Regions from separate parts of the Dermacoccus sp. 147Ba genome, predicted to be linked through region 1. Evidence: riboswitches for the same ligand, from Rfam matches in the RefSeq annotation. Region 1 holds a riboswitch; the other holds the start of a gene.
What was found. A riboswitch is a leader RNA that binds a small molecule or an ion and turns the genes downstream of it on or off. The one in region 1 is predicted to bind thiamine pyrophosphate.
Positions count from the first base shown of each region.

Region 2: it holds a riboswitch for thiamine pyrophosphate, as region 1 does, so the genes downstream of both, EVU97_RS04890 (thiamine ABC transporter substrate binding subunit) here and thiC (phosphomethylpyrimidine synthase ThiC) in region 1, are expected to answer to the same signal.

Region 1 is NZ_SEHL01000002.1:249,289-264,126, reverse strand. Features, by position in the region: gene EVU97_RS03505 (PD-(D/E)XK nuclease family protein) at 1-222, shown strand, start outside; gene EVU97_RS03500 (hypothetical protein) at 215-679, shown strand; gene EVU97_RS03495 (CE1758 family FMN-dependent luciferase-like monooxygenase) at 795-1,985, shown strand; gene EVU97_RS03490 (CE1759 family FMN reductase) at 2,089-2,799, shown strand; TPP riboswitch at 2,894-3,008, shown strand; gene thiC (phosphomethylpyrimidine synthase ThiC) at 3,098-4,963, shown strand; gene EVU97_RS03480 (HAD family hydrolase) at 5,135-5,854, opposite strand; gene metH (methionine synthase) at 5,857-9,633, opposite strand; gene EVU97_RS03470 (PAC2 family protein) at 9,734-10,612, shown strand; gene mshC (cysteine--1-D-myo-inosityl 2-amino-2-deoxy-alpha-D-glucopyranoside ligase) at 10,682-11,944, opposite strand; gene EVU97_RS03460 (SCO1664 family protein) at 11,964-12,800, opposite strand; gene EVU97_RS03455 (DUF3090 domain-containing protein) at 12,797-13,318, opposite strand; gene EVU97_RS03450 (MSMEG_4193 family putative phosphomutase) at 13,328-14,056, opposite strand; gene EVU97_RS03445 (magnesium and cobalt transport protein CorA) at 14,108-14,838, shown strand, end outside.
Region 2 is NZ_SEHL01000003.1:80,820-95,657, reverse strand. Features, by position in the region: gene EVU97_RS04910 (aldehyde dehydrogenase family protein) at 319-1,914, shown strand; gene EVU97_RS04905 (glycerophosphodiester phosphodiesterase family protein) at 2,053-2,928, shown strand; gene EVU97_RS04900 (ABC transporter ATP-binding protein) at 2,832-3,875, opposite strand; gene EVU97_RS04895 (ABC transporter permease) at 3,872-5,602, opposite strand; gene EVU97_RS04890 (thiamine ABC transporter substrate binding subunit) at 5,566-6,684, opposite strand; TPP riboswitch at 6,746-6,855, opposite strand; gene EVU97_RS04885 (DUF4235 domain-containing protein) at 6,961-7,296, shown strand; gene EVU97_RS04880 (circularly permuted type 2 ATP-grasp protein) at 7,630-9,156, shown strand; gene EVU97_RS04875 (alpha/beta fold hydrolase) at 9,153-11,117, shown strand; gene EVU97_RS04870 (amidohydrolase) at 11,117-12,289, shown strand; gene EVU97_RS04865 (DUF559 domain-containing protein) at 12,384-13,319, opposite strand; gene EVU97_RS04860 (nucleoside deaminase) at 13,469-13,903, opposite strand; gene upp (uracil phosphoribosyltransferase) at 13,968-14,618, shown strand; gene EVU97_RS04850 (small ribosomal subunit Rsm22 family protein) at 14,647-14,838, opposite strand, start outside.

The DNA of each region.
Region 1 (14,838 bases):
CGGGCTCTCGAGCGCAAAATCACGGCTCTGTGGCAAGCCATCGAGCGCGCCGCGCAGACGGGTGACTGGCGTCCACGCAAGTCGTTCCTCTGCGGCTGGTGCGACCACAAGGCGCTGTGTCCCGCCTGGGGCGGCACTCCCCCGCCGCTTCCCGACAATGCCGGCGTGCTCGCCCTCGACCCGCACTCGACTGCCGACCTGGGGGATGTCGACGGTGACTGAACCTGATCAGGTTCAAGGTGCGGACTGGGAGGCCTGGCGCACCGTCGGTTGTGGTGTCGAAGCACTCCATCACGTCCTCACCCAAGCCGACGTGGACGTCAACCTCAACGAGGTGTTGCGCGCGGCGCTCGCGGCCGATGGCTACGACGACGCGCTCGGATGGCGCCACCGCGCCCTCGTCGAGGTGGCGGCAGCCCACGGCGTCCCGGGCGAGATCGTTTCCGGTCTCGACGTGGACACGCTGACGCACAACGGCGGCGCGGTCTGGCTCGTCTCCGTCACGGCACCCGAGCAGTTCGCGTGTACCCACCTCGTGGCGCCCGATTCGCGCGACGGCCGGCTCGACGTGTTCTGGCCGCAGGTCCACCCCCAGTTCGGTGGCCGCTTCCTCGCTGACCCCCGGTGGTTCGGGCCGAAGATGACCGGGCGCGGCACGCAGTTCGAGGTCAGTGCTTGAGCCGCGCGACTCCTTCGCCGTGCTCGTGATCCCCTTCACAAAACCTCGTGGAATACCCGGCCGAGGGTTACGGTTCAACAGGTAGTTTCAATTTCAACTACTTCCCCGAGGGGTCATGCAGTTCGGAATCTTCACGGTCGGTGACGTCACGACGGACCCGACGACGGGTCACACGGTCAGCGAGCACCGGCGCATTAAGAACACCGTCGAGATGGCCAAGGTCGCCGACGAGGTCGGTCTCGACGTCTTCGCCACCGGTCAGCACCACAACCCGCCCTTCGTGGCCCCCGCCAGCCCGCCCGTCCTCATGGGCAACCTCGCCGCGGTGACGAAGAACATCATCCTGTCGACCGCGACGACGCTCATCACGACGACGGACCCGGTGCACATCGCCGAGGACTACGCCTACGCGCAGCACCTCGCCGACGGGCGCGTCGACCTCATGCTCGGACGCGGCAACACCGGACCGGTCTACCCCTGGTTCGGCAAGGACATCCGTGAGGGCATCCCGCTGGCCATCGAGAACTACGCCCTGCTGCGCAAGCTGTGGAGCGAGGAGAACGTGACGTGGGAGGGCAAGTTCCGCACGCCGCTGCAGGGCTTCACCTCGACCCCGCGTCCGATGGACGGCGTCGCGCCGTTCGTCTGGCACGGTTCGATCCGCAGCCCCGAGATCGCCGAGCAGGCCGCCTACTACGGTGACGGCTTCTTCCACAACCACATCTTCTGGCCGCCGGAGCATGCGGCTCAGATGGTGCGCTTCTACCGTGAGCGCTTCGAGCACTACGGTCACGGTCGCGCGGAGGACGCCATCGTCGGTCTAGGTGGTCAGGTGTTCATGGCTGACTCGAAGTCGAAGGCGATGGAGACCTACCGTCCGTACTTCAACAACGCCCCGGTCTACGGCGGCGCCGCCTCCCTCGAGGACTTCACGACGCAGACGCCGCTGACGGTGGGTACCCCCGACGAGGTCATCGAGCGCACGCTCGGCTTCCGCGAGTACGTCGGCGACTACCAGCGCCAGCTGTTCCTCGTCGACCACGCCGGGTTGCCGCACGCCGAGGTCATGCACCAGATCGAGCTGCTCGGCACGAAGGTCGTGCCGCAGCTGCGCGCCGAGATGGACGTCCGACGCGCCGCCGGCGTACCTGACGCCCCGACGCATGCCAGCCTGCTGGCTGCGCGCGCTGCCCAGGCGACCGACACGCCCTCGGCTGACGCCGGTCAGATGGGCAGCGTCGAGACAGGCGCGCCGCGCGCTCCGAAGGTCGACGATGTGACGGGAACGCGCGCCGAAGACCGTTGAGCATCAGCCCGGTTCGCCGACAACTCGGCTAACCGGGCCCGGCGGGCGACGCCGGCGGCGACGTTCGGCCCAGACTCAGAGCAACGAGACGAAGGAGAACACGATGACGAACTGGACGGCACGCCTCGCCGTGATCAGCGGCGGGCTGAGTGAGGAATCGTCGACGCATCGTCTCGCCCAGCTGCTGTGCGACGCGGTTGTCGAGAGTGCGCGGGAGCAGGGCGGCGAGGTCGTCGTTCAGCGGATCGACCTGCGGGCGCTGGCGCACGACATCACGACGGCGTCGTTGACGCGGTTCGCTCCCCCGGCGCTCGCGGACGCGTACGAGGTGCTGGGCGCGGCCGACGCCGTGGTCGCGGTGACGCCGACGTACAAGGCGAGCTTCACGGGCTTGTTCAAGTCGTTCTGGGACGCGACTGCAGACGGCGTGCTGAGCGGCGTGCCCGTCATCGTCGGCGCGACGGGCGGTTCCACCCGACACTCGCTTGTGACGGACACGGCCCTGCGACCGCTGTTCGCGTACATGAAGGCGCTCGTCATGCCGACGGCCGTCTACGCCTCGCCCGACGACTGGGCCGGGCGAGGCCTGGAAGCGCGTGCGAGCGAGGCTGCCGATGAGTTGACGCAGCAGCTAGAGCGCGGGCTCGGCGGAGCGGACGTGGCGGTGAACGGCAGTTCTGAGGCGCGCTCGTCCAAGGTTGAAGAAGCGCCGAGAACATCGTCGAAATCGTTTCGTACGCTTGCCGATACGCGCAATCGGGCGCGCGATCCGTTCGTCGCGGTGCCGACGATGGAAGAGATGTTGCGCGGCTGAGCACGACTCGTGACCGGAAGGGGTCCGTCAGGTTCGTCATGAACCTGACGGACCCCTTCGTCACGTTCGTCTGCCGGGATGTGCCATAGTCGGAAGCGTCCTTCGTGGGAGTCCTGAGAACAGGGCTGAGAGGGAGCTGATACTGCTCCGACCGCTACCCGACCTGACCCGGATCATGCCGGCGCAGGCAGCCAAGGAGACCTCGTGGTCGCTCATCCTCCGTTCGGTGCCGACGTTCGTCGACATCTGTTGCGTGGGGTCTTGCCGTGCCTTCGCCCGATCCGAAGGAGGCACCATCATGACGACGTTCAACTCCCGCGAGCTCGCGGCCACCACCGACCGAGCAGCCACGTCGCCGACGTCGGCCCCCGTTCAGACGCGCGCAACCACCCCCGCTGACGGATCGGACGCTCGCCGGAAGCAGTACCGCGACGCGGACGGCCTGCGCGTGCCCTACACCGAGGTCATCCTCGACAACTCCCCCGGCACCGGCGCGGCCAACGCTCCCGTCGAGCTGTACGACACCTCCGGCCCGGGCAGTGACCCCGAGGTCGGGCTGCCGCCGCTGCGCGCCGAGTGGATCGCCGAGCGCGACGACGTCGAGACCTACGCCGGTCGGGAACGCACCCTGCTCGACGACGGCCGCTCGGCCGTCCGACGCGGTGAGGCGAGCCGCGAGTGGCGCGGCGAACGTCGCGCACCGCTGCGCTCCAAGGGCGGTGCCGTCGTCACCCAGATGCACTACGCCCGCAGGGGATTGATCACCCCCGAGATGCGATTCGTCGCCGCCCGCGAGAACTGCGCCGTCGAACTGGTGCGCAACGAGGTCGCCGCCGGGCGCGCGATCATCCCGGCCAACGTCAATCACCCGGAGAGCGAGCCGATGATCATCGGGCGCCGCTTCCTCGTCAAGGTGAACGCGAACATAGGCAACTCGGCCGTGACGTCGTCGATCGCCGAGGAGGTCGACAAGCTGACGTGGGCGACGACGTGGGGCGCCGACACCGTCATGGACCTGTCGACCGGTGACGACATCCACACGACGCGTGAGTGGATCATCCGCAACTCCCCCGTCCCGATCGGCACTGTGCCGATCTACCAGGCCCTCGAGAAGGTCAACGGTGAGGCCGACAAGCTGACGTGGGAGATCTTTCGCGACACCGTCATCGAGCAGTGCGAGCAGGGCGTCGACTACATGACGATCCACGCCGGCGTACTGCTGCGCTATGTGCCGATGACGGCCGAGCGCATCACGGGCATCGTCAGCCGCGGCGGCTCGATCATGGCCGGCTGGTGTCTCGCACACCACGAGGAGAACTTCCTCTACACCCACTTCGACGAGCTGTGCGAGATCTTCGCCCGCTACGACGTCGCCTTCTCCCTCGGTGACGGCCTGCGCCCTGGCTGCACTGCCGACGCCAACGACGAGGCGCAGCTTTCCGAGCTGCGCACCCTCGCCGAGCTGACGAAGCGGGCATGGCAGTTCGACGTCCAGGTCATGGTGGAGGGCCCCGGGCACGTGCCGCTCGACCTCGTCGAGGAGAACGTGCGCCTGCAGCAGGAGTGGTGTGACGGCGCGCCGTTCTACACGCTCGGCCCGCTCGTCACCGACGTCGCACCCGGCTACGACCACATCACTTCCGCCATCGGCGCGACGACGATCGCGATGGGTGGCACCGCGATGCTGTGCTACGTCACGCCGAAGGAGCACCTCGGGCTGCCGAACCGTGATGACGTCAAGACCGGCGTCATCACGTACAAGCTCGCGGCGCACGCCGCCGACGTCGCGAAGCGCCACCCCGGCGCGCGAGCGTGGGACGACGCGTTGAGCAAGGCGCGCTTCGAGTTCCGTTGGAACGACCAGTTCAACCTGTCGCTCGACCCCGACACCGCGCGCGAGTTCCATGACGAATCGCTGCCTGCCGAGGCGGCGAAGACGGCACACTTCTGTTCGATGTGCGGGCCGAAGTTCTGCTCGATGCGCATCAGCCAGGACGTGCGCGACCGCTTCGGTGACGCCGGCGCCCAGCGGCGCGTCGTCAGCGAGAGCGAGGCCCGTGAGGGCATGCAGCAGATGGCGAAGACGTTCGTCGAGCTCGGGCGCAGCGTCTACGTCGAACCCGACACCGCCCACGCCCTGGCGACCCCGACGCCCCAGGACTGACGGGTTCGCAACGGTGAGGGGTGGAGCAACGCGACTCCGCCCCTCACCGACTCTTGTCTCCGTCCGTGCCCACCCCATCTGCGATCTACGTCCACATGCGCGAACGGCGTACCCATCTGCGATTTCCGGTCACATTCGTCTGTGCCACGGCCTGCCGGGCCGGCTCGAGCGTCAGCGCGTCGCCCGAGCCCGCTCTGCCAGACGCGGCAGGTCGTCGAGGCTGACGGCGGCGAGGTCGGGGACGACGACGAGGCCGTCGAGCTGCGGAATCTCGACGAGATGCGGCACGGCGAGCGTGGGGACGCCGGCCGCGACGGCCGAGCGCACGCCCGTCGCCGAATCCTCGATCGCGACGCACTGCTCGGGCGCGAGCGCGAGGTTGTGTGCGGCCCGCAGGTACGGCTCCGGGTGCGGCTTGCCGTGTTCGACCATGTCGCCGGTGACGACGACTTCGAACGTCCCCGCAGGCAGGGAATCGACGAGAACCCGGGCGAACGACTCGTACGACATCGTGACGAGGGCGCACGGTAGACCCGCGTCGCGCGCCGCGAGCAGGAGCTCGCGAGCCCCCGGTCGCCACGGCACGTGCTCACGCAGCTTGACGACGACACGTTCGAGCAGGGCGTCGACAATCTCCTCCGGCGTGAGGGGAATGCCGGTCTGTTCCTTGATGATGCGCCCCGAGACGATGAGCGCGTTGCCGACCAGTTGGAACGCCTGGGCGTCGCTCCACGTGCCGCCGTGCGACTCGATGAGGTCGTTCTCGGCCTCCATCCAGTACGGCTCGGTGTCGATGAGTGTTCCGTCCATGTCCCACAGCACGCCGTGAGGCCTCGTCGGGGCGTGCGTGACACGCTGCTCGAGGCGCGTGAGGTGGGGCGTCGGGTCCACGGTCAGTCTTCCGGGTCGTAGCTGAGGTTGGGGGCGAGATGACGCTCCGCGTCCTTCACCGACCAGCCCTTTCGCCCAGCGTAGTCATCCACCTGATCGCGCCCGATCCGTCCGACGACGAAGTAGCGCGATTCGGGGTGGGCGAAGTACCACCCGGACACCGACGCTCCCGGCCACATCGCACGCGACTCGGTGAGTTCGACACCGATCTCACGCGTGACATCGAGCAACTCGAAGAGGGTGTCCTTCTCCGTGTGCTCGGGGCACGCCGGGTAGCCCGGCGCGGGGCGAATGCCGGTGTAGCGCTCGGCGATGAGGTCCTCGTTGGAGAGGTTCTCCCCTGCCTCGTGACCCCAGAACTCGGTGCGAACGCGCTCGTGCATGCGCTCGGCGAGCGCCTCGGCCAATCGGTCGGCCAGGGCCTCGAGCAGGATCGCGGAGTAGTCGTCGAGTTCCTCCTTGAACGCGGCGATCCGAGCCGGAAGCTCGGTACCGGCGGTCACGGCGAAGGCGCCGACCCAGTCGTCCACGCCGGAGCCCTGCGGCGCGACGAAGTCGGCCAGGGAACGGTTCGGCACGCCCTCGCGGTGCTGACCCTGCTGGCGCAGGTGATGCAGACGAGCACGCTCGTCGGAACGCTCGGCGTCGGTGAACAGGACGGTGTCGTCGCCGTCGCCCGCGGCGGGCCAGAAGCCGATGACGGCGGCCGGGTGGAGCCAGCCCTCGGCCTCGACGCGGTCGAGCATCTCCTGCGCATCGTCGTAGAGCTTGCGTGCTGCCTCACCCTGGGCGGGGTTGCTCAGAATGTCCGGGAAGCGACCCTTCATCTCCCACGCGGCGAAGAAGGGCTGCCAGTCGATGTACTCGCGCAGCTCGCTCACGGGGTAGTCGGTGAACGTGCGTGTCACCGGCGCCCCGTCCGCGGCGAGTGCCGGCGCTGCGGGCACAGCACCGAGGTCGAGCATCGGGCGGTTCTCCCGAGCCGCATCGAGACTGAGCAGCGGGCGGTCGTCACGCTTGGCCGCGTGGCGCGCACGCAGAGAGTCGTAGTCGGCCGTCACGTCCGCGAGGAGCGCCTCGCGACGGGCGCCCTTCGACAGGAGCGCGGCAACGACCGGTACGGAGCGCGAGGCGTCCTTGACCCACACGACGGGCTGGTCGTAGCGCTGATCGATCTTGACGGCGGTGTGTGCGCGCGACGTCGTGGCGCCCCCGACGAGCAGGGGCAGGTCGAAGCCCTGCCGCTGCATCTCCCCCGCGACGTTCACCATCTCCTCGAGCGAGGGCGTGATGAGGCCCGACAGGCCGATGATGTCGGCCTCGTGCTCACGGGCAGCGTCGAGGATCTTCTGCCCGGCCACCATGACGCCGAGGTCGATGACCTCGTAGTTGTTGCACTGCAACACCACGCCGACGATGTTCTTGCCGATGTCGTGGACGTCGCCCTTGACCGTCGCGAGCACGACCGTGCCGTTCGTCTGCTTGCCCGTCGTGCCGCTCTTCACCTTCTCCGCCTCGATGAAGGGGATGAGGTACGCGACGGCCTTCTTCATGACCCGGGCCGACTTCACGACCTGGGGCAGGAACATCTTGCCGGCACCGAAGAGGTCGCCGACGACGCCCATGCCATCCATGAGCGGGCCCTCGATCACCTCGAGCGGGCGCTTTCCCTCGGCCTCGAGCTCCGCGCGCATTTCCTCGGTGTCGTCCTCGATGAAGTCGTCGATGCCCTTGACGAGGGCGTGCGTGATGCGGTCGCGCACCGGCTCCTCGCGCCACCTCTCGGACTTCGTCTCGGCGACGGCTTCGCCGGTGTTGAAGCGCTCGGCGGCCTCGAGGAGGCGCTCCGTGGCGTCGGGTCGACGGTTGAGCACGACGTCCTCGACGAGGTCGCGCAGTTCGGGGTCGATCTCGTCGTACACGACGAGGGCGCCCGCGTTGACGATGCCCATGTCCATCCCCGCGGCGACGGCGTGGAAGAGGAAGACCGCGTGGATGGCCTCGCGCACGGGGTTGTTGCCGCGGAAGCTGAACGACACGTTGGAGACGCCGCCGGAGACAAGGGCACCCGGCAGGTTCTCCTTGATCCAGCGGGTGGCCTCGATGAAGTCCACGCCGTAGTTGGCGTGCTCCTCGATACCCGTACCGATGGCGAAGATGTTGGGGTCGAAGATGATGTCCTCGGCCGGCAGGCCCACCTCGGGGCCGGTGAGGATGTCGTAGGCGCGTCGGCAGATGTCCTTGCGCCGCTCGAGAGTGTCGGCCTGGCCGTCCTCGTCGAAGGCCATGACGACGGCCGCAGCGCCGTAGCGCTTGACGAGCCGCGCCTGCTCGACGAACGGCTCGACGCCCTCCTTCATCGAGATGGAGTTGACGATCGACTTGCCCTGGATGCACTTGAGTCCGGCTTCGATGACGTCCCACTTCGAGGAGTCGACCATGACCGGAACGCGGCTGATGTCGGGTTCGGACGCGATGAGCTTGCAGAAGCGGTCCATCGCCTCGATGCCGTCGATCATCCCCTCGTCCATGTTGATGTCGATGATCTGAGCGCCGTTCTCGACCTGCTGACGAGCCACAGACAAGGCGGTGGGGTAATCGCCGTCCTTGATGAGCTTGCGGAAGCGAGCCGAACCGGTGATGTTCGTGCGCTCACCGACGTTGACGAAGAGCGAGTCGTCGTCGACGGTGAAGGGCTCGAGGCCGGAAAGCCTTAGAGCGGAACCGATCTCGGGCACCGGACGTGGCGGCAGCTTCTCGATCATTTCCGCGATGGCCGCGATGTGGTCCGGGGTCGTGCCGCAGCATCCACCGACGATGTTGACGAGTCGGTCGGTGGCGAACGTCGTGACGACCCCCGCCATCGCGTCGGGCGTCTCGTCGTACTCACCGAAGGCGTTCGGCAGCCCCGCGTTCGGGTAGCAGGAAACGAAACAGTCTGCGATGCGGGAGATCTCGGCGACGTACGGTCGCATCTCGTCCGCGCCGAGTGCACAGTTGAGGCCGACGGCCAGCGGCTTGCTGTGGCGCACCGAGTTCCAGAACGCCTCGCTCGTCTGGCCCGACAGCGTACGTCCCGAGGCGTCGGTGATCGTGCCCGAGATGACGATGGGCCAACGGCGGCCGCGCTGCTCGAACAGGACGTCGAGTGCGAACAGAGCCGCCTTGGCGTTGAGGGTGTCGAAGATCGTCTCGACGAGCATGATGTCGACGCCGCCGTCGGCCAGGCCTTCGGCCTGCTCGAGATAGGCCGAGACGAGCTCGTCGAAGGAGATGTTGCGCTTGCCCGGGTCGTTGACGTCCGGCGAGATGGACGCGGTGCGGTTCGTCGGGCCGATGGCGCCGGCCACGAAGCGGGGACGCTCGTCGGTGGCGACGGCATCGGCGGCGTTGCGCGCGAGTTTCGCCGAGGCGACGTTGAGCTCGTACGCGAGGTCGCTCATGTCGTAGTCGGCGAGCGAGATGCGCTGGGCGTTGAAGGTGTTCGTCTCGACGATGTCGGCGCCGGCTTCGAGGTACTCGCGGTGGATTCCCTCGATGACGTCGGGCGCGGTGAGCGAGAGCAGGTCGTTGTTGCCCCGCAGGTCGCTCGGGTAGTCGGCGAAACGCTCGCCGCGGTAGTCGGCTTCGGTGAGCCCGGCGCGCTGGATCATCGTTCCCATGGCGCCGTCCATGATGAGGAGGCGATCGCTCAGGAGGCGCCTGAGTTCGTCCGTGCGATCCGTGCTGGTCGTGACGAACTCGTCCTGGTCGGTCGTTGTCTTGGAGCGGCTGCTCACGTGACGTCCCTTCACCGAAGATGGTCTGAACGCCACATGCTAAGCGGGAGCGAGGTACCGGCCTTGGTGCGCGCAGCCTCGTGGCCGCATACTGGAACGCTTGCCGATCTTTCGACCCGAAGGGGTGCCCGCAGTGCGTCGTCACTTCGAACTCGTCACCGAGACCGCGCCCACCGTCATCGTCGCGTTCCAGGGGTGGAACGACGTGTCCGGTGCGGCCCTGGACGCCGTCGACCACCTCGTCACCCAGACGAAGGCTCGGCTGTGGGCCGACATCGATCCTCAGGACTACTACGACTTCCAGGTCAACCAGCCGCGCGTCGACGTCGTCGACGGCGAGCGTCGCATCATCTGGCGCACGACCGAGGTCCACCACGCGGTGATGGCCGGGGTGGGCGATGTGCTGCTCGTCAAGGGCATCGAACCGTCGTTCCGCTGGAAGGCGTTCCTCGACGAACTGCTCACGATGCTCGACGACGTGAACCCCCGTCGCGTGGTCCTGTGCGGCGTGCTCGACGGCGAAGTGGCCCACACGCGTCCGTTCCCCGTCGCCTTCACGTCCCCTCAGCCGGTGACCCGGGCGGCCCACGACGCACGGACACCCACCTACATCGGACCGACGGGCATCGTCGGGGTGCTCGTCGATGCCCTCGGTCGCACTGCGTACGAGACGCTCTCGATGTGGGTGACCGTTCCTCGATACGCGCTCGGTGGGCCCCAGCCGAAGGTCTCCCTGACCGTCGTCAGCGCGCTGGAACGCCTTCTCGAGACGCCGCTCCCCCTGGCCGATCTCGAGGAGCAGGCGCGCGCGTGGGAACGGGGTGTGAGCGACCTCGTGGCGGAGGACGGTGAGATGGCGTCCTACGTCGACACGCTCGAGAACACCGTCGACGTCACCGAACTGCCCGAGGCGTCGGGAGACGCCATCGCGCAGGAGTTCGAGCAGTTCCTGCGCCGCCGCGACGACGACCAGCTCTGAGCGCACGAACAAGGACCGGCCCGCCCCCACGTGGGGACGGGCCGATCCTCGCGAGAGTCGGAGTGTGACTCAGAGGCGGACGCCGAGCAGGGCCTCGACCGCTTCGCGGACCTGGCCACCGGAACCGATGGCCTCGTTCTCCGCGGTCTCACACCAAGCGTCCACGGCGGCGAGCGCCGATGCGGTGTCGAGGTCGTTGCGCAGGGCCCGGCGCAGATCCGCGACGACGGCCTCGGCGTCCCCACGATCGTTGGACGTGGCGGCACGCCAGCGTGCCAGTCGCTCCTTGGCCGCCTCGAGCATGGCGTCGGTGTACTCCCAGTCGCTGCGGTAGTGCTGCGCGAGCATGACGAGACGAATGGCCATCGGGTCGACGCCCTCACGGCGCAACACGGAGACCTTGACGAGGTTGCCCTTGCTCTTGCTCATCTTCTCGCCCTCGTACCCGACCATGCCCTGGTGGGCATAGTGACGGGCGAAGGGCACCTGGCCGGTGAGCGCGACGGCCTGGACCGCGCTCATCTCGTGGTGCGGGAAGACGAGGTCGGTGCCGCCGCCCTGCAGAGTGAAACCGGAACCGAGGTGCTCGAGCGCGATCGAGGTGCACTCGATGTGCCATCCGGGGCGACCGCGTCCGATGACCGAACCGCCGTTCCAGGCGGGCTCCCCCGCGCGCTCGGCGCGCCACAGGAGCGGGTCGAGCGCGTCGCGTTTACCAGGGCGCTCGGGGTCACCGCCACGGTCGGCGTAGACGTCGAGCATCTCCTCGCGACTCCAGTGCGACAGGTCGCCGAACGTGGGCTGCTGCGCGAGGTCGAGGTAGATGTCCGCCGCGCCGTCGGCGACGTCCTCACCCTCGGGCACCGGCGAGGCGTAGGCCGCGCCGGACTCGACGAGCTTCGTCACATTGGCGGCGTGTGAGCCCATGGACTCGACGACGCCGATGTAGTGCTGCGGCGGCAGAACGGCAAGGGCTTCCATGTCGCCGTGGAAGAGCTCGATCTCGCTCGTGGCGAGGTCGCGCCAGTCGACACCGTCACGGGTGGCACGTTCGAGCAGTGGGTCGTCGACATCCGTGACGTTCTGGACGTAGGTGACCTTCATGCCCATGTCCCGCATGACGCGGTGGGCCAGGTCGAAGGTGACGTAGGTGGCCGCGTGACCGAGGTGCGTCGCGTCGTACGGAGTGATGCCGCAGACGTACATGCCGGCTGCTTCGGCGGGCTCGATCGGAAGGGGTTTCCCGGCGGCCGTGTCGAAGAGGGCGAACGGCGTGTCCGCTCCTGCGGTGGTCGAGACGGCGGGCAGGGAGGGCGCGGACCACGATTTCACGCCGCCCAGCCTAACGCGCTCACAGCGGCGGCCAGGGCAGGCCGTAGCGCTCCTCGGGTGGGTCCGGGAAGGTGCCGGCTTCGAGCAGTGCGTCGGTGCGCGCGTGCAGCGCCTCGATCTCGGCCGGTGTGAGGAGCGGGGCCAACCCCTGTGTGAGTTCCCCTCGCGCCGAGACGAGGCGCCGAAGCGCCGTCTCGATCGGCTCCTCCAGTGGGTCACCGGCGAAGCCCCACAGGACGGTGCGCAGCTTGTCGTCGGTGTGGAAGGTGAGGCCGTTGTCGATGGCGAACAGTGCCTCGGGTGTCTCGATGAGGTGGGAGCCCTTGCGGTCTGCGTTGTTCGTCACGACGTCGAACACGGCGATTCGCCGCAGGGCGGGCGTGTCGGTGTGGACGAGGACGAGTGGTCCCTCCTCACCCTCGAACGCGGCGATCGGGTGGACCGACCCCTGCTGGGAGACGAACTCCTCCTCGTCGAGCAGCGCGACGTGTGCCTGCTCCGTCGGGACGAGGGGACCCACCCAGCGCTGCAGTGAGCCTTCGCCCAGGTCGTCTTCGAACCACCGGGTCTCGGGAACGTGATCCCAGCCGAGCGCGGCGCACACGAGGGACGCCGCAACCTCCCGGTGCGCGAGGGTGCCTCGGGGGAAGTCGGCCAGCGGACGCTCGCCCGCCACGGGCTTGAACACGGCGCGGGCCGCGTGGTCCGGGAGCTCGCTCGGGTCGTCCGGCACCTCGGCGAGTGAACTCACGTCGGCCATGCGCAGGACGACGTTGGACGCCTCGACGAGACGGCCTTCGAGCGTCCACCGAGCGTGCTCAGGGAGCGAACCTCCCGATTCCTTGGGTTCGCTCAACGGCGGCGGTACCCGTTGGCTCGAGGGCAGACATGACCGCTGGGATCGAGCGGCTCGTTGCACAGCGGGCACGGACGTCGGCCCTGCGCGACGAGGGCGATCGAGCGGCGGGAGAACTCTCGCGCCACGCTGGGGGTCATGACGACGCGCAGAGTCGTCTGCTCGCCGTCGGTCTCGTCACTGGCGCCCACCTCGTGCTCGAGGTCGTGGCACTCGATGCTCAGCAACTGCGTCGTCGGATTCCACGCGGCGCTCATACTGCCGACCCGGAAGATCGGGTCGACAGGCAGCTCGAGGGGGTCGTTGTCCTGCGGCGCAGCAGGAACGTCCCGGTCGGCTCCCACCTCGTCGAGCAGTTCGGCAACACGCTCGGCGAGGAGTTCCACCTGCTGCTTCTCGATGGCGACGCCCTCGACGCGGCGCGGGTCGCGCACCTGAAGGTAGAACTCACGGGCCCCCGGCTCGCCGACCGTACCGGCGACGAAGCGCTGAGGATGAACGAACTCGAGCACTGGCATGGCTCCAGCCTAATTGCGCTGTCCAGACGCGGTGTCCGTGACGCCCCTCGATCCGCCGACGGTGGCGTCCGAGCCGCTCGTCGCCTGGTGGGTGAGCACGTCACGCAGCCCGCCGTGGGTGTGGTTCATGAGGAGGACGAACGGCCGCGACGACGTGTAGCGCACGATGCTGACCGAGGAGGGCGAGGCGACGATCCGCTGGAAGTCGTCGAGCGGTGTGCCCAGAGCGTCGGCGAGCACCGCCTTGATGACGTCGCCGTGGCTCACGGCAACCCACGTGGCACTCGCGCCGTGGGACTGCTCGACCCCGGTGTCGATCCCACGGACGGTCTCGACGGCCCTACGCTGCATGTCGCGCATCGACTCGTGCTCGAACGCGTCGCTGGGCGGAAAGGTGACGCCGGAGGGGGCCTCCTGGACGTCCTTCCACAGCGGTTCCTTCGCCAACTCGACGAGTGGGCGCCCCGTCCACGCTCCGTAGTGGCACTCGCCGATGCCGTCGTGTTCCTCGGGCACCAAGCCGGTGCGCTCCGCGAGCGGGGCTGCCGTCTCGCGACAGCGCACGAGCGGCGACGTCACGAGGCGTACGGGAGTCGTTGCCGCGGAGATCGACTCGGCGATGGCGGAGGCTTGCGTTCGGCCGGTGTCGTCGAGGTGGGTTTCGGGCGTCCAGCCGGCCAGAACACCTGAAGCGTTGGCCGTCGTACGTCCGTGTCGGAGCAGGATGAGGGTCGCCACGCCGCCAGCCTAATGACAGCGCCGGGCCGGATGGTCGAGGACAATGAGCCCGTGATCATCGACCAGGCCGTCTACCGCCGGGGCGAACGCCTGCCCTGCGGTGACATCAGCGACGAACTCGCTGAACTCCAGGCCCGAGGGGACGACGAGTCCAGCTTCCTGTGGATCGGCCTCAAGGATCCGACGGCCGACGAGTTCGAACACTTCGCCCGTGAACTCGAGCTGCACCCCCTCGCTGTCGAGGATGCCCTCAAGGGCGGCCAACGACCCAAGTTCGAGATCTACGGCCACATGGCGTTCGTCGTCATGCGCACCCTGCGCTACATCGACGAGAGTTCCGACGTCGAAACCGGTGAACTCATGGCGTTCGTCGGCCCCCACTTCGTCGTCACGGTGCGACGGGGTGAACCCGCGCCCCTCGAGCAGGTGCGATCTGCGCTCGAACACGACCCCACGATGCTCGAGAAGGGGCCGATGGCTGTGCTCTACAGCGTCATGGACGCGGTGGTCGACCGCTACCGCACCATCGACGAGGAGTTGAGTGACGACGTCGTCGCCATCGAGCACCGCGTGTTCACCCCCGGCCTGACGACGGACGTCGGTGAGATCTACGCGCTCAAGCGCGAACTGCTCGAAGCGCGCTGGGCCGTGCAGCCCCTCATCGAGCCCGCTCGGCGGTTGCTCGCGGCACGCTTCGTGCCCGACGAGTTCTCGCCCTTCTTCCGTGACATCCAAGATCACCTCCTCATCGTCCACGAGCACATCGAGACCTACGACCGGCT
Region 2 (14,838 bases), on a different contig from region 1:
ATTGTCGCGATTCGGCACACAGAATCGAATCGGCTCGCTACAGTCGTGGCACTGCAAAGCACAGGCCGTGCACGACGCCTCCCACGTTTCGAGGCGCCCGGCACGACTTCGTCGACATTGCTCCGGAACGTCATGCACCCACTTGGCCAGGAGATCGACGAGCATCCCGCCTTCGTCGGGATGTCCGCCCTTATCGCCCACCGCGATCCCGGCGTTCGATTAACCCCAATTGATGGCCGCTCACGCGTACCCGGATCACGTGTTTCGTGACTCGCTCGAGTGGCCGTCCTGCGCACCCTTCACGCGTGAGGAGTCCCCATGACTGCCCTGCCCGCCGAGCACGACACAGCGCTCGCAGCCCTGCCCAACGCCCTGCACGTCAAGCCGGGCACCGAGTGGAGTTCGGTCCTCGACCGCGCCGCCACCGCCGCCCCGGAGGCCTTCGGCGAAGGCCGCCTCAAGAACCTCGTCGGTGGTGAGTGGCTCTCCAACGGCACCGACGAGATGCTGACGAGCCCCGTCGACGGCAGCTCGCTCATCAACCTGCCGAAGCTCTCCGTCGAGGAGGCTCAGGCCGCAGTCCACGCCGCGACGCAACAGCACCGCGAGTGGCAGAACGTTCCGCTGGCCGAGCGCAAGAAGCGCGTCCTCGCCGCCGTCGAGGCGATGACCGAGGTGCGCGACGACCTCGCGCTGCTGCTCGCCTGGGAGATCGGCAAGCCGTGGCGCCTGGCCTGCGCCGATGTCGACCGCGCCCTCGACGGCGTGCGCTGGTACGTCGAGGAGATCGACTCGATGATGGACGGCCGCCGCCCGCTCGAGGGGCCGGTGAGCAACATCGCGAGCTGGAACTACCCGATGTCGGTGCTCGTGCACTCCGAGCTCGTGCAGATGCTCGCGGGCAACGCCGTCATCGCGAAGACGCCCTCACAGGGCGGCGCGACCTGCCTGACGCTCGCGCACGCGATGATGGCGCGCGAGGGACTGCCCGCGACGCTCATCTCCGGCAGCGGCGCCAACCTCTCCGAGGTGCTCGTGCGCTCACCCGAGATCGGGGCCATGGCCTTCGTCGGTGGGCGCTCGAACGGCGGCAAGATCGCCGCGCAGCTCGTCGACACCGGCAAGCGCCACATGCTCGAGCAGGAGGGCCTCAACGCCTGGGGCATCTGGAACTTCTCCGACTGGGAGGGCCTGGCCGCCCACCTCAAGAAGGGCTTCGAGTACGGCAAGCAGCGGTGCACCGCGTACCCGCGTTACGTCGTGCAACGCGAGCTGGTCGACAAGTTCCTCGAGACCTACCTGCCCATCGTGTCGGAGCTGAAGTTCGGCCACCCGCTGGCCGTCGAGAACGACGACGACGATCTGCCGGAACTCGACTTCGGCCCGATGATCAGCGCCTCCAAGGCCCGCGAGCTGAGCGAGCAGGTCGACGACGCGATGCACCGCGGCGCCGTGCCGATCTACCGTGCCGACGTCGAAGCGCGCGGGCGCTTCCTCGAGGGCCAGGACACCTCGGCCTACGTCGCCCCGACGACGCTGCTGTCGCCCGCAACGGCCAGCTCGCTCATGCACGCCGAGCCGTTCGGCCCGATCGACACGATCGTCGTCGTCGACACCGAGGCCGAGCTGCTCGCCCAGATGAACGCGTCGAACGGTGCGCTCGTGGCGAGCCTGGCCTGTGACGACGAGGTGCTCGCACGACGCCTCGCGCGCGAACTGCAGGCGTTCAAGGTCGGCATCAACAAGCCCCGCTCGCGCGGCGACAAGGCCGAGCCGTTCGGTGGGTACGGCGCCTCGTGGCTCGGCTGCTTCGTCGGCGGCGAACTGCTCGTGCAGGCCGTGACCGAGGGGCCCGAGGGCGAGATGCTCTACGGCAACTTCCCGGAGCACTCGCGCTACCCCGAGCGCAGCTGATCCGTCGCTCTCCCCACGTGCCCTCCGGCCCCTGCGGTCGGAGGGCACGTTGCATCGCGCGGAAGGGTCGCGCAACGTCCGGCGAACTCTCGGTGAAGCCCCTGGCGTGTCGCTGACGGCGTCGGCGACGGTGAGCACGTGAGCCTCACCGACATCGCGGTCGCCCACCGGGGCGGCGCCGGCCTCGCGCCCGAGAACACCCTCGCCGCGTTCGAGATGTCGCACGCCCTCGGCCTGCGCCTGCTCGAGACCGATGTCCAGGTGACGAAGGACGGTGTTGCGCTCGCCTTTCACGACGCGACGCTCGCGCGAACGGCCGGGATCGACGCGCGTGTGCGAGATCTCACGTGGGAGGAACTGCGCGCCGTCCGGGTTGGCGGTGAGCCGATCCTGCGCCTCGACACCCTGCTCGACGCCTTTCCCGATGCGAGTTTCCTCATCGATCTCAAGACGGTGCGCGCAGCGGCCCCACTCGTCGACGCCGTGCGCCGCACGCGCAGTGCCGAGCGCGTCTGCGTCGCCGACGGCCGAGACACCTGGCTGCGCGATGTCGCCGAGACGACCGGCTGCGCGCGTTCGCTCGGCTGGCGCGGCCTGTTGACGCTCATGGGTGCAGCGAAGACGGGCACCCGAGCCCCGCGGCGCGTGCTTCACGGCGCGTTCGCCGCCCACATCGCCACCCGGCTGGGCGGCATCCCGTGGATGGCGGATGCGCGAGCCGCCGCACGCCTGGTCGACATGACGCACGACGCCGGGCTTCGCCTCGTGACGTGGACCGTCAACGACAGCGCCCAGATGACCCGCTACCTCGACGCGGGCGTCGACTCCGTCATCACCGACCGACCGGACCTGCTGCGTGAGGTGCTCGTCGCCCGCGGCGCGTGGACGGCGCCCGAAGGTTCGCCGCTCGTGCGCGCTCAGCCGAAGCGCACCGCCCCCGAGGAACTGACGCGGACTCCGACACGCGCGCCCTCGTCGAGCGTCGCGGCAGTCGGCGCGTCATCGCTCGGATAGGCGATCGCCTCCAGTTCGCGTCCCGGCAGCGCGTCGAGGGTGACGCTGACGTGCGTCGCCTCGCCCGACGCCGACACGCGCACGACCCTTCCGGCCAGAGCACCGGGAACATCGACCCCGACGACCCGCAGGCCACCGCGCCGCAGCGCCCAGGCAGCGCGTTCGAGGCCGAGTCGCTGTGCCTCGTCCGGGGTGAGGTGCGTGGTGAACCCGAGGAAGTCAGCGGTCTCCTCGTCCACCGGGTGAGCCCAGACCTTGCGCGTCGAGCCGTGCTGAACGATGCGACCGTCGCGCATGATCGCCATGTCGTCCGCGACCGTGAGCGCTTCGTCGTGATCGTGTGTGACGAAGAGGGCCGTCGCACCCTCGGCGAGCAGAACGGAGCGCAGATCGCCCGCCAGGCGTTCGCGCAGCGAGCGGTCGAGAGCCGACAGCGGCTCGTCGAGCAGGAGCAGCCGGGGGCGCGCGGCGAGCGCCCGCGCGAGCGCAACCCGCTGCTGCTGGCCGCCCGAAAGCGTTGCCGGACGGCGTGATTCGAGCCCCGAGAGCCCCACGAGGTCGAGCAGTTCGGCCACGCGGGCATCACGCTCGGCGGCCGGTGCGCCCCGTCGCGCCAACGCGTACGCCACGTTGCCTGCCACGTCGAGGTGGCCGAAGAGTTGCCCGTCCTGGAACATGAGCGCGAAGTCGCGCTTGTGGGTGGGCACGCGTGTCACGTCGGTGCCGGCGAAGGCGATGCGCCCGGCCTCGAGCGCCTGCAGACCGGCGACGGCGCGCAGGAGCGTCGACTTGCCGCAGCCACTCGGGCCGAGCACGGCGAGCACGCGCCCGCGCGGCAGCGTGAGGGAGACGTCGTCGAGTGCCGGTGTGGCGTTGCCGGCGAAGGTGACGCGGGCGTCCGTCACCTCGAGGCCTCCGGCGTCCTCCCGATCCTGGGGCTGCGTCATCCGTCCATCCTTCCCGCGGCGCTGCCGCCGATGCGTTCCACGGCAGCCATGACGAGGGCCGTCACCGTCGCGAGCAACACGGAAGCCGCCATCGCTGCCCCGAAGTTGCCCGCGCCGGGGCGGCCGAGCAGTTGATAGATGAGAACGGGCAGCGTCGGCGACTCGGGCTGGGCGAGAAACGCCGTCGCCCCGAACTCGCCGAGCGACACGGCGAGGGCGAACCCCGCCGCGGCGACGAAGGGACGCCACAGGTGTGGCAGGTCGGCCGTCATCCAGGCGCGCAACGGGCTCGCGCCGAGGGCGGCCGCGGCTTCACGCGACCTCGGGTCGAGCGAGCGCAGCACGGGTACGAGCGCGCGCACGACGAGCGGCAGCGCGACGGTGGCCTGCGCGATCGGGATGAGGATCGGCGAGCTGCGCAGATCGAGCGGCGGACGGTCGAGGGTGAGAAGGAAACCGAAGCCGACCGTCACGGCCGAGACGCCGAGCGGCAGCATGAACGCAGCGTCGAGGCCCGCAATGACGCGGCGGCCGCGCGGCGTGCGAGCCCGCCACGAGACGACGACCGACACCATGACGCCGAGCGCGAGCGCGAGCAGTGCCGCGTCGAGGGCGATGCGCCACGAAACCGAGAGGGCGGCCAGGGCGGCCAGTTCTCCGCCGAGCGCGCGGTAGTGCACGAGGGACCAGCCGTCGCCGTCACGCAGCGAGCGCAGGACGAGGGTGAAGAGAGGTGTGACGACGAGAGCCAAGGCGAAGAGGGTGGCAGCGAGCGCCGGGGCGTCGGATCGGGTGACTCGGCGCGGCTCGTCGGCCACCGCGACGCCGCGGCGCACAACGGAATCACTGCGCCGCAGACCCGAGCGGGCCCGCTCAGCGCCGAGCAGCAACAGCGCGACGAGGACGAACTGCACGGTCGAGAGCACCGCGGCGGCGCGCAGGTCGAGGAACTCGACCGTGAGCGAGTAGATCTCGGTCTCGAGCGTCGCGTAACGCAGCCCGCCGAGCATGAGCACGATGCCGAACGCCGTCGAACAGAAGAGGAACACGACCGTCGCGGCACTGACGACGGCGGGACGCAACGCCGGCCACGTCACCGTCCGGAAGACCTGGGCGGGCGATGCTCCGAGGCCGGCTGCCGCCTGCGCGGTGCGCGGGTCGAGGGAGGCCCACAACGGCCCGACCGTGCGCACGACGACGGAGATGTTGAAGAACACCATCGCGAGCAGCACCGGCTGCCACGTTCCGTCCCACCCCAGCGCCGCGAGCGGCCCGCCGGGGGCGAACAGCGAGCGGAACGCCACGCCGACGACGACCGTCGGCAACACGAACGGCAGGACGACGAGGGCGCGCCACAGCCCCGCCAACGGCACCCGCAGGCGGTAGAGCACGTGCGCGACGGGCAGCCCGAGCGCCACCGAGCAGAGCGTCGCGAGCGCCGCCATCCACAGCGTGAACCACAGCACGCGCAGGGTGCGCGGGCGGGTGACGACGTCCCAGGCACCCGCGAGGTCAACGCCCCCACCGTCGCCCGTGACGCCGCGCACCGCCATCGCGAGAACCGGCCACGCGAAGAAGATGCCGAGGAAGACGAGCGGCACCGCGGCGAGCAACGCGAGCACGAGCACGCGCGGGAGGGACGAGGTTCCCGCGCGTGCTCGTGCTGCCGGCGCAGCCACGCCGTCACGGCTCACTTCGACGTGACGTCCTTCCACTGCGTCAGCCACGTCTGACGCTTCTCGTCGATCTGCGCCGGCGAGACGTCGATCGTCTTCTCGGCGGGCTTCACCGTCTTCGCCCACTCAGGCGGAAGCTCGACGGAGGAGTCGACCGGGAAGACGTACATCGAGTTCGGCAGCGACTTCTGGAAGCTCTTGCCGTTCATGAAGTCGATGAACGCCTTGGCGCCCTCGGGGTTCTTCGCGCCCTTGATGACGCCCGCGTACTCGTTCGAGCGGAAGCACGTGTTGCCGAGCGCCGACGTCGTCGACTTGCCCGCACCGTCCACCGTGAACGCCGGCGAACTGTCGTAGCTGACGACGATCGGGCGGCTGCCCTTGCCCTCACCGGCGGTGTAGTCGACGTTCCAGGCGTCGCTCCAGCCCGACGTCAGCTTGAGGCCGTTGCTCATGAGCTTCGTCCAGTACGGCTTCCAGCCGTTCTCGCCGTACTTGCCGACCGTCGCGAGGAAGAACGCCATGCCGGGCGAACTCGACGAGGCACCCGGCGCCACCATGAGGTTCTTGTACTCCGGCTTCGTCAGGTCGTCGAGGCCCGCCGGCTTCTTCTTGTTGTTCTTCGTGAACCACGCGTCGTCGACGTTGACGCACACCGACGCCGTGTCGATGGGCGACAGCACGCCCTTGCCCTGGCCGTCCGGCAGGTCGTACGTCGACGTCGACCCGGCAGCAGCCTTCGACGTGTACGGCTCGAGCACGCCCTCCTTCGTCACCCTCGAAGCAAACGTGTTGTCGATGCCGAAGACGACGTCGCCCGTCGGGTTGTTCTTCGCGAGCACCAACTTGTTGGCCAGGGTGCCCGCATCGCCCGACTTCGACACCTTCACGGTGTAGCCGGTCTGCTTCGCGAACTCGTCCATGACGGCTTTGTCGGGTGCCCAGGACTCGTGCGTCACGAGCGTCACCGTCTTGCTCTTCGCATCCGACGCTGACGCCGACGACTTCGTCTTCGTGTCACTGACGCTGCACGCCGACGTCGCCAACACCGCAACACCGGCCACCAGCGCAGCCACCGTCGTCGGCACGGGGTGGGAACCACCCGTCCGCTCGGTCACGTGGAACTTGCTCATCACGACGTCCTCCTCACCTCGAGTGAGGGACCACGTCCGCAAGCGGCACGAGCCGCGCACGAACGGGTGAGTCTCGACTTCCTCCGCCGGTGCTAACCGGTTCAGGTTCGAGGGTTTAGTGCCCTACCTCGGCACGATCTCAGCGCAACGTGCGCTCCCCTGTCGTTCGCAGGCGACATTACACGTCGACCAATCGGCCCGCACGACTGGCGAACACACAACACCGCCTGCGAATATGGGCACAAGACATTGACCACCCTTGGAAGGGGAGACAACATGGGCAACCTCGTCTGGAAGGTACTCAGCCTCGGCGCCGGAATCGTCGCCAGCAAGGCAGCCACCACCGTCGCGACCAAGGGCTGGAAGGCCGCCACCGGCAAGAGCCCGCGCAGCGCCAAGGACCCGAACGCCGGCATCCTAGAAGCCGCCATCTACGCCGCCATCTCCACCGGCGCCCTCGCCGCCGCCAAGATGTACGCCGAGCGTCGCGCAGCCGACTACTACACCAAGTCCGCCGGCCACCCGCCGCAGGCGCTCGTCAAGCGCGCCGAGGAAGAGGCCAAGGAAGCCAAGAAGGGCAAGAGCCAGGCGCCTGTCGTCGTCATGAAGTGATTCCCTTCGTGCTGTCGCACCGAGCGTGGCGGCCGAGCCTGCGAGGCCGCCACGCTCGGTGCGACAGCACTCGGGGGAGTCCGCTTCCAGCGGGGTCGCGCACTCAAGGAGTGTTGCGGCCCCGTTGCCGTACCCGGCTCTTCATACCCGCCGGGTTGATCGTTTCCCTGCGTGACGGGGTCGCGCACTCGAGGAGTGTTGCGGCCCCGTTGCCGTACCCGGCGCTTATGCCGCGAGTCTTTTCTCCCCCTTTGGGGTGAAGTGTTACGACGCGTCATGACGGGAGTTTTCGCGTTCCTTCCGCTGCACCGCGACGCGCTGTAGCGTCATCGCATGACGACGACGTCCGCGGGTGAAAACCCCACCAACAGCGGCCCCCACGAGGGCGTTCCCGGCGCGTTCTCCGCGTACCGCGACTACATCCCCGCCACCAAGGGCGTGCACGACGAATCCGTCACCGCCGACGCCAAGATGCGGCCCGACTACTGCACCGTCCTCAGCCGCATCGAAGCCCTCGGCCCCGAACGCCTCACCGCGCGCCTCCGGGAAACCGCCGATGACCTCGAAGAACTGGGCGTCACGATCAACTCCAAGGACGGCAACCGCCCCTACCCCATCGACATCGCGCCCCGCATCATCACCGCCGAACGCTGGGCCGAGATCAGCGCCGGCCTCGAACAGCGCGTGCGCGCGCACGAGCTGTTCCTGCGTGACGTCTACGGCCCGGGCGAAATCCTCAAAGCCGGCCGCATCGACCGCGAGGTCCTGCGCCGCGCGCCCGGCTACTCCAAGGACGGCCACAAGGTGCCCGAAGGGTTCGTCCGCGCCGGCCTGTGCGGGCTCGACCTCGTCTCCCCCTCCGCCGGCGAGTGGATCGTCCTGGAGGACAACCTGCGGATGCCCGGCGGGCTCGGCATGAGCCACATCAACCGGCGCATCCTCGAAGACCACTTCGCCGAGATCCTGCCCACGCCCGGCAAACTGCGTCACCCCCGCGAGGCCTACCCCATCCTGCGCGAAGCCTTCCTCGCGGCAGCAGCTCTCGTCGAGGGCGCAGACGCCGACGACGAACTCGGCCTGTGCATGGTCTCCCCCGGTGAAACCGACACCACGTGGTACGAGCAGAACCTCGTCAGTGGCGAAATCGGCGCGGCCCTCGTCACCGCCGACAAACTGCTCGTCGACGACGGCATCCTCTACCGCCTCGACGGTGACGATCGCCACCGCGTCCACCTCCTCAACCCGCGGATGGGCGAGGAGGAACTGTTCGGCTCCGAGGGCGCCGACGGGCGCAAGCTCGGCGAGACACTGCGCGACGTCATGGCTGCCGGTGCCGTCACCATCATCAACGCCCCCGGCAACGGTCTCGCCGACGACAAGGCCGTCTACGCACTCGTGCCCTACATGATCGATTTCTACCTCGGCGAGGAACCCCTCATCGGCCAGGTGCCGACGTTGCTGTGCTCCGACGAGAAGCAGCGCGAGGAGGTCCTCGACCGGCTCGACGAGCTCGTCGTCAAGCCCATCGACGGCTACGGCGGCACCGGCATCACCGTCGGTCCCGAGTGCTCCGAGGACGAACTCGAGGAGCGACGCAGCGAAATCCGAGAGACGCCGGCGCGGTTCGTCGCGCAGGACATCATCCCGCTCTCCACACTGCCGACGCTCTCCGACGGAGCATTCGCGCCCAGTCACGTCGATCTGCGAGCCTTCGTCATGCAACGCCCGGACCCGGACGACCCCTCTCGCACGAACGCCCAGACGGCGCCCACCGCGATGACGCGAGTCGCTCCGGTGGGCACGATGATCGTCAACGTCTCCGCGGGCGGAGGCGGGAAGGACACCTGGATCAAGTCGTGAGCTTCAACCCCCGAACGAGCGAGACCTCGCCCGCCCGGCCGTCGGTACGCCACTCACTTCACCCGTGCCTGTCCCCCGACGGCAAGCTGCTCGCCGCCGTCGTCATCGACGAGGACGGCTACCCGCACGCCGTGCAACGTCCGCTCGCCACACCCGACGGCGTCGGTGCCGGCCCCGAACGCACCGTGCCCATCCCGACGCCGGGCCCGGTGCGCAACGTCGCGTACTCCCACGACGGTCACTGGATCGCCTGCGAGGTCGCCCCCGACGGTGGTGAGCGCGAGGAGATCTGGCTGTTCACCACCGACCCGGACGACCAGAGCGCGGTCAACCCGTTCGAGTTCACCGACGCGACCGTGCAGATCGTCTGCTGGGACGGCGTCGAACTCGCCCTCACCGCCATCGACGACTCGGGTCTGGCCGAAGGTCGCGTCCTGTCCGCCGTCACCCAGGACGTGCGCGTCGTCGACCGGCGGGTCGGCGGCGAACTCGTCCACGTCCGCGATGGCGTGGCGCTGTTCCGCGTCGGTTCGCGTGGCCACCGCGAGTTGCTGCGCGTCGACGTCGGGGGCGCCTGGTGGCCGCTTCTGCCGCCCGACCCCGGGTCGACGACCGACGCCGGCGTCGTGCTCGACGCAGGGCACGAGAGCGGAGTCATGCGAGCCCTCGTGCGCAGCGACCACCACGGCGAACGCTTCCGCCTGCTCGACGTGCGCGTCGGCCCCGACGGCACCGACGTCCGTGAACTCGCCGCGCGGGCCGACGCCGATCTCGACGAGTTCTCCGTCAGCCGTGACGGGTCCACCGCCACGCTGCTGTGGAACCACGACGGCCGCAGCCGCATCCAGATCCTCGACCTGCGCTACGGCGAACCCCGCGAACTCCCCGCGCCGCGCTTGCCGAAGGTCGTCGTCACCTCGCCGTCCCTCACCGCGGACGGACGGCTGCTCACGTTCTGTGTGCAGGGCCCCGAGTTCCCACCGCGCGTCGTGCTCTGGGACGTCGCGCACGGCACGTGGACCGGCGACGAGCCCGGCGCGAACCTGTCGCCCGAGGATCCGAGACCACCCATCGGTGCGCCCGGCCCGCTCGCGCGCTACAGCGCGGAGCCGAAGGGCGAAACGGCAGCGCCCGACCCAGAGGCCGACGAGGCTGACTCACGTCCCCTCACCGTGCTCGTCGACGCCGGCAGCGCGACGTTCGTCCCCGAACTCGTGCGCTACCCCGCACGCGACGGCCTCGAGCTCACGGCGTGGGTCTACCGCTGCGGTGACGAGCCCGCGCCGACGATGGTCTACTTCCACGGTGGCCCCGAGGGGCAGTCGCGGCCGAGCTACAACAACGTGCTGCGTCAGGCCGTCGACGCGGGCTACACCGTCGTCGCGCCGAACGTGCGTGGTTCGTCCGGCCAGGGGCGTGCGTTCAGCCACGCCGACGAGCGCTACTCGCGCCTGTCAGCCATCGACGACGTCGCCGACACCGTCGCCCACCTCGTGAAGACCGGCATCTCCGACCCCGAGAAGTTGGTGGTCAGCGGACGCTCGTACGGCGGTTACCTCACCCTCGCGACGCTCGTGCGTCACCCCGAGCTGTGGCGTGGCGCCATCGCAGCCTGCGGCATGAGCGACCTCGAAACGTTCTACCGCGACACCGAGCCGTGGATCGCCGTCGCCGCTCTGCCGAAGTACGGCCACCCCCTCCAGGAGCGCGAACTGCTGCAGGAGTTGTCGCCGATCCACGGGCTGGGAGAGGTCATCGTTCCCGTGCTCTTCGTCCACGGCGCGCACGACACCAACGTGCCCGTCAACGAGACACGTCAGGCCATCGCCGTCCTGGAGTCGAACGGGGTGGGCACCGACCTGCTCCTGTTCGAGGACGAAGGCCACGAGTTCGTCAAGAGAGCCAACCGGCACCGCCTCGGTGACCGGGTCGTCGCATTTCTCGAGGAGGTACTGGGCTGATGTTCGGTCGAGGCAAAGGTTCCAAGGCGCCGGAGGGCGACCTCGCCGCGCAGGTCGTCGAGTGGCGGCGGTGGCTTCACGAGAACGCCGAGCGTTCGTACGAGGAGCACGAGACGACGGATTACGTCGCCTCAGTGCTCGAGGACATGGGCCTCAAGGTTCACCGCTTCGACATGGGCACCGGTCTGTGGTGTGACGTTCCCGCCGCCGACGGAGCCTCGTCGAAGGACGTCGTGGGGCTGCGCGCCGACATCGACGCCCTGCCCATGACGGAGGACACGGGGCTCGACTTCGCGAGCGCCAACGAGGGCGTCAGCCACGCGTGCGGGCACGACGCGCACACGGCCATGCTGCTCGGCGCCGCGTCGCTGCTCGTGGCCGACCCGCCCCCGCAGCCCGTGCGCCTCATCTTCCAGCCGGCCGAGGAGACACAGCCCGGCGGTGCGAAAAAGTGCGTCGAGGAGGGCGTCACCGACGGTCTGACGCAGCTCATGGGGTTGCACTGTGACCCACACCGTCCCACCGGCGAGGTCGGGGTCATCGCCGGCCCCATCACCTCCTCGAACGCCAACTTCGGCATCACCGTGACGTCGTCGGGCGGTCACACGGCCCGTCCGCACGAGACGGGCGACACGATCTTCGCCGCTGCGCAGATCGTCACCGGGCTGACGGCGGCGCTCGACCGCCGCGTCGACCCGCGCGCCGGCGCGGTGCTGACGTTCGGTTCGATCAACGGCGGCAGTGCGGTCAACGTCATCCCCGCGAAGGTGGAGATGTGGGGCACGCTGCGCAGCGCGAAGCGTGACGTGTGGGAGATCGGCGAGGAACTCGTCACGACGTCCGTCGCGTCGATCGCGGCCACGTTCGGCGTGGAGGCTGAGGTCACGTACACCCAGGGGCCTCCGCCGGTCATCAACGACGAGGAGTGCGCCGAGCGGGCGCGCGCGGCCGTCGTCTCGGTGTTCGGTGAGGAGGGTGTCGGCACAGCGGAGCAGTCCTCCGGCGGCGACGACTTCTCCTGGTACCTCGACTCCGTGCCCGGCGTCTACCTACGCTTCGGCGTCCACTCCGGCAAGGGCGAGGAGACCGACCTGCACCACCCGGGGTTCCTGCTCGACGAGGACGCCCTCGCCGACGGCGCCCGCCTCTTCGACGCCTTCGCCCGCGGCTGACACCACGCTCCGGCCCACATGGTGACAGTTGGGGTACTTGGTGACGTTCAACCGTCACCAAGTACCCCAACTGTCCCCAACTTCTCCGGAGGCTTCACGCCGCTCGCGTGACAGCCATCGCCTCGCGGATCGTTCGAACCAACCGAACCGGCGGCGACAGGTCGCTCCAGGTGAAGCGCACCACGACGTAGCCAAGTCGCCGCAGTCGCATTTCGCGTCGCTTCTCGGCACGCAGCGCCTCGGGGTGCGTGTACTTCACCATGCCGTCGAACTCGAGGACGACACGAGTCCCTTCGACGAGGAAGTCAACGCGGGCGAACGGGAGCGACTCGTCGTCCCAGATCTCCACCTGCGGAATCACTGCGATTCCGGCATCCCGGCAGATCAACCGCAGGAGTGATTCGCCGGCGGATTCGATCGCTCCGTCGGCGAGCTCGACCGCTGCACGAGCCTGCCCGACACCGGCCTTGCGACCGTAGGCGACCAGTGCTGATTCGAGCTCCCCCGGGGTTCCGCCCTCGAACAGGTAGGAGTCGGCACTCACGACACCCGCCCGCAGACCTTCGTGTGCGGCAACCTCGATGGCGGCCTCAGCGGCAGCCTGCACACCCAGCCCATCGACCTGCTCCGGCGCCTCGCCCCAGGCCCGACGGCACACGAAGTCGTCGCGCCTCGATTGCACCCGTGGGTGGCGCGCCACTTCGATGCGATCAGGGAACCGCAGGACCGCGAGCCGGTGAACCACGAGGGCGGATCCGCCGATGAGGTGCGCCCCCGGGAGCGTCTGCAGGAGTGCCTCACAGCGGCGCACATGGTGAAGTCGACGAGCGGCGAAGTGGTCCATGTCCGCGGCGCACGGATCGACGATGCCGTACGCCCCGTAGCTGTACGACGTCACGAAGCCTGCGCGACGCCACGCCCTCAGCGTTGAGACGTCGATCCCTGCGGAGGCGAGATCACGCCGGGTGACGTAGGTGAGGCCGTCTGCCAGACGGCGGGCGAGATACGGCGGTAAGGGAGCGGCGGGCATGTCTCAAGGCTGGATCGACTCGGCAACGTTGTCACGCATGGCCATCTCGACCCTGTGGATAACTCGGAGTTGGTGGCAGTTGGGGTACCTGGTGACGGTTGAACGTCACCAGGTACCCCAACTGTCACCAACTTCTGGCGCCTCCTGCGTCAGGCGCGGCGGCGGTGGAAGAAGTCGGTGAGCACCTCGGCACACTCGGCTTCGCGGATGCCGCCGACCACCTCGATGCGGTGCGTGGAGCGGGAGTCACGCACGACGTCCCACAGCCCACCGCACGCGCCGGCCTTGCGGTCCCACGCGCCGAGCACGATGCGCGGCAGCCTCGCCTGGACGGCGGCACCGGCGCACATGAGGCACGGTTCGAGCGTGACGACGAGCGTGCAGCCGTCGAGGCGCCAACTCCCGCGGGACGTCGCGGCCCGCCGCATCGCGACGATCTCCGCGTGCCCGGTCGGATCGCCGTCCGCCTCACGCAAGTTCGCGCCGACACCGGTGACGGCGCCGCCCTCGTCGACGACGAGCGCCCCCACCGGAACGTCCCCCGCAGCCGCCGCTTCGCGCGCTCGGGCGAGGGCGTCCGCCATCCACGTCGCATACGTCGTCTCGACGGCAGGTGCTGCAGGCAGGTCCACGGGTTAAGTTTGTCCCATGCGTGTCATCGTCGCCGACCACCCGCTCATCTCGCACAAGCTCACGACGCTGCGGGACAAGCGCACCGACTCCCCCACGTTCCGCCGCCTCGCGGACGAACTCGTCACGCTGCTCGCGTACGAGGCCACGCGCGACGTGCGCGTCGAAGAGGTCGACGTCGAGACCCCGGTGACGAAGGCGCGCGGCATCAAGCTCGCCACGCCGCGTCCCCTCATCGTGCCGATCCTGCGCGCCGGGCTCGGCATGCTCGACGGCATGGTGCGGCTGCTGCCGACGGCGGAGGTCGGCTTCCTCGGCCTGGTGCGCAACGAGGAGACCCTCGAGGCCACCACGTACGCCAACCGTCTGCCCGACGACCTCTCGAGCCGCCAGGTCTACGTCGTCGACCCGATGCTCGCCACGGGTGGCACGCTGGCCGCGACGATCGACTACCTCGTCGAGCGCGGCGCCGACGACATCACCGCCGTCGTCCTCATCGCGGCACCCGAGGGCGTCGAGAAGCTGCGCGAACTCACGGCGCACATCAACGTTCCGATCACCGTCGTCACCGGCGCGATGGACGAGAAGCTCAACGAAAACGGCTACATCGTGCCCGGCCTCGGCGACGCGGGAGACCGCCTCTACGGCATCGCGAAGAACGACGCCTGAGATTCGCCGTCACTGGCGGCGCGACGGCTCACCCCAGGTCGATCGTATCGCCCCAGCCGACGTCACGCGCCTGCTTGTAGAGCGCGCCCCGCTTCTTGCTCACGACGGCGCGGCGCACCTGTCCACTGGCGTTCGAGGCATCGTTCGATTCGCACACCTGCAGTTCGACAAAGCCTTTGTTCTTGCGCGGGTGCCGGATGACACGCGCCGGCTGCTCACT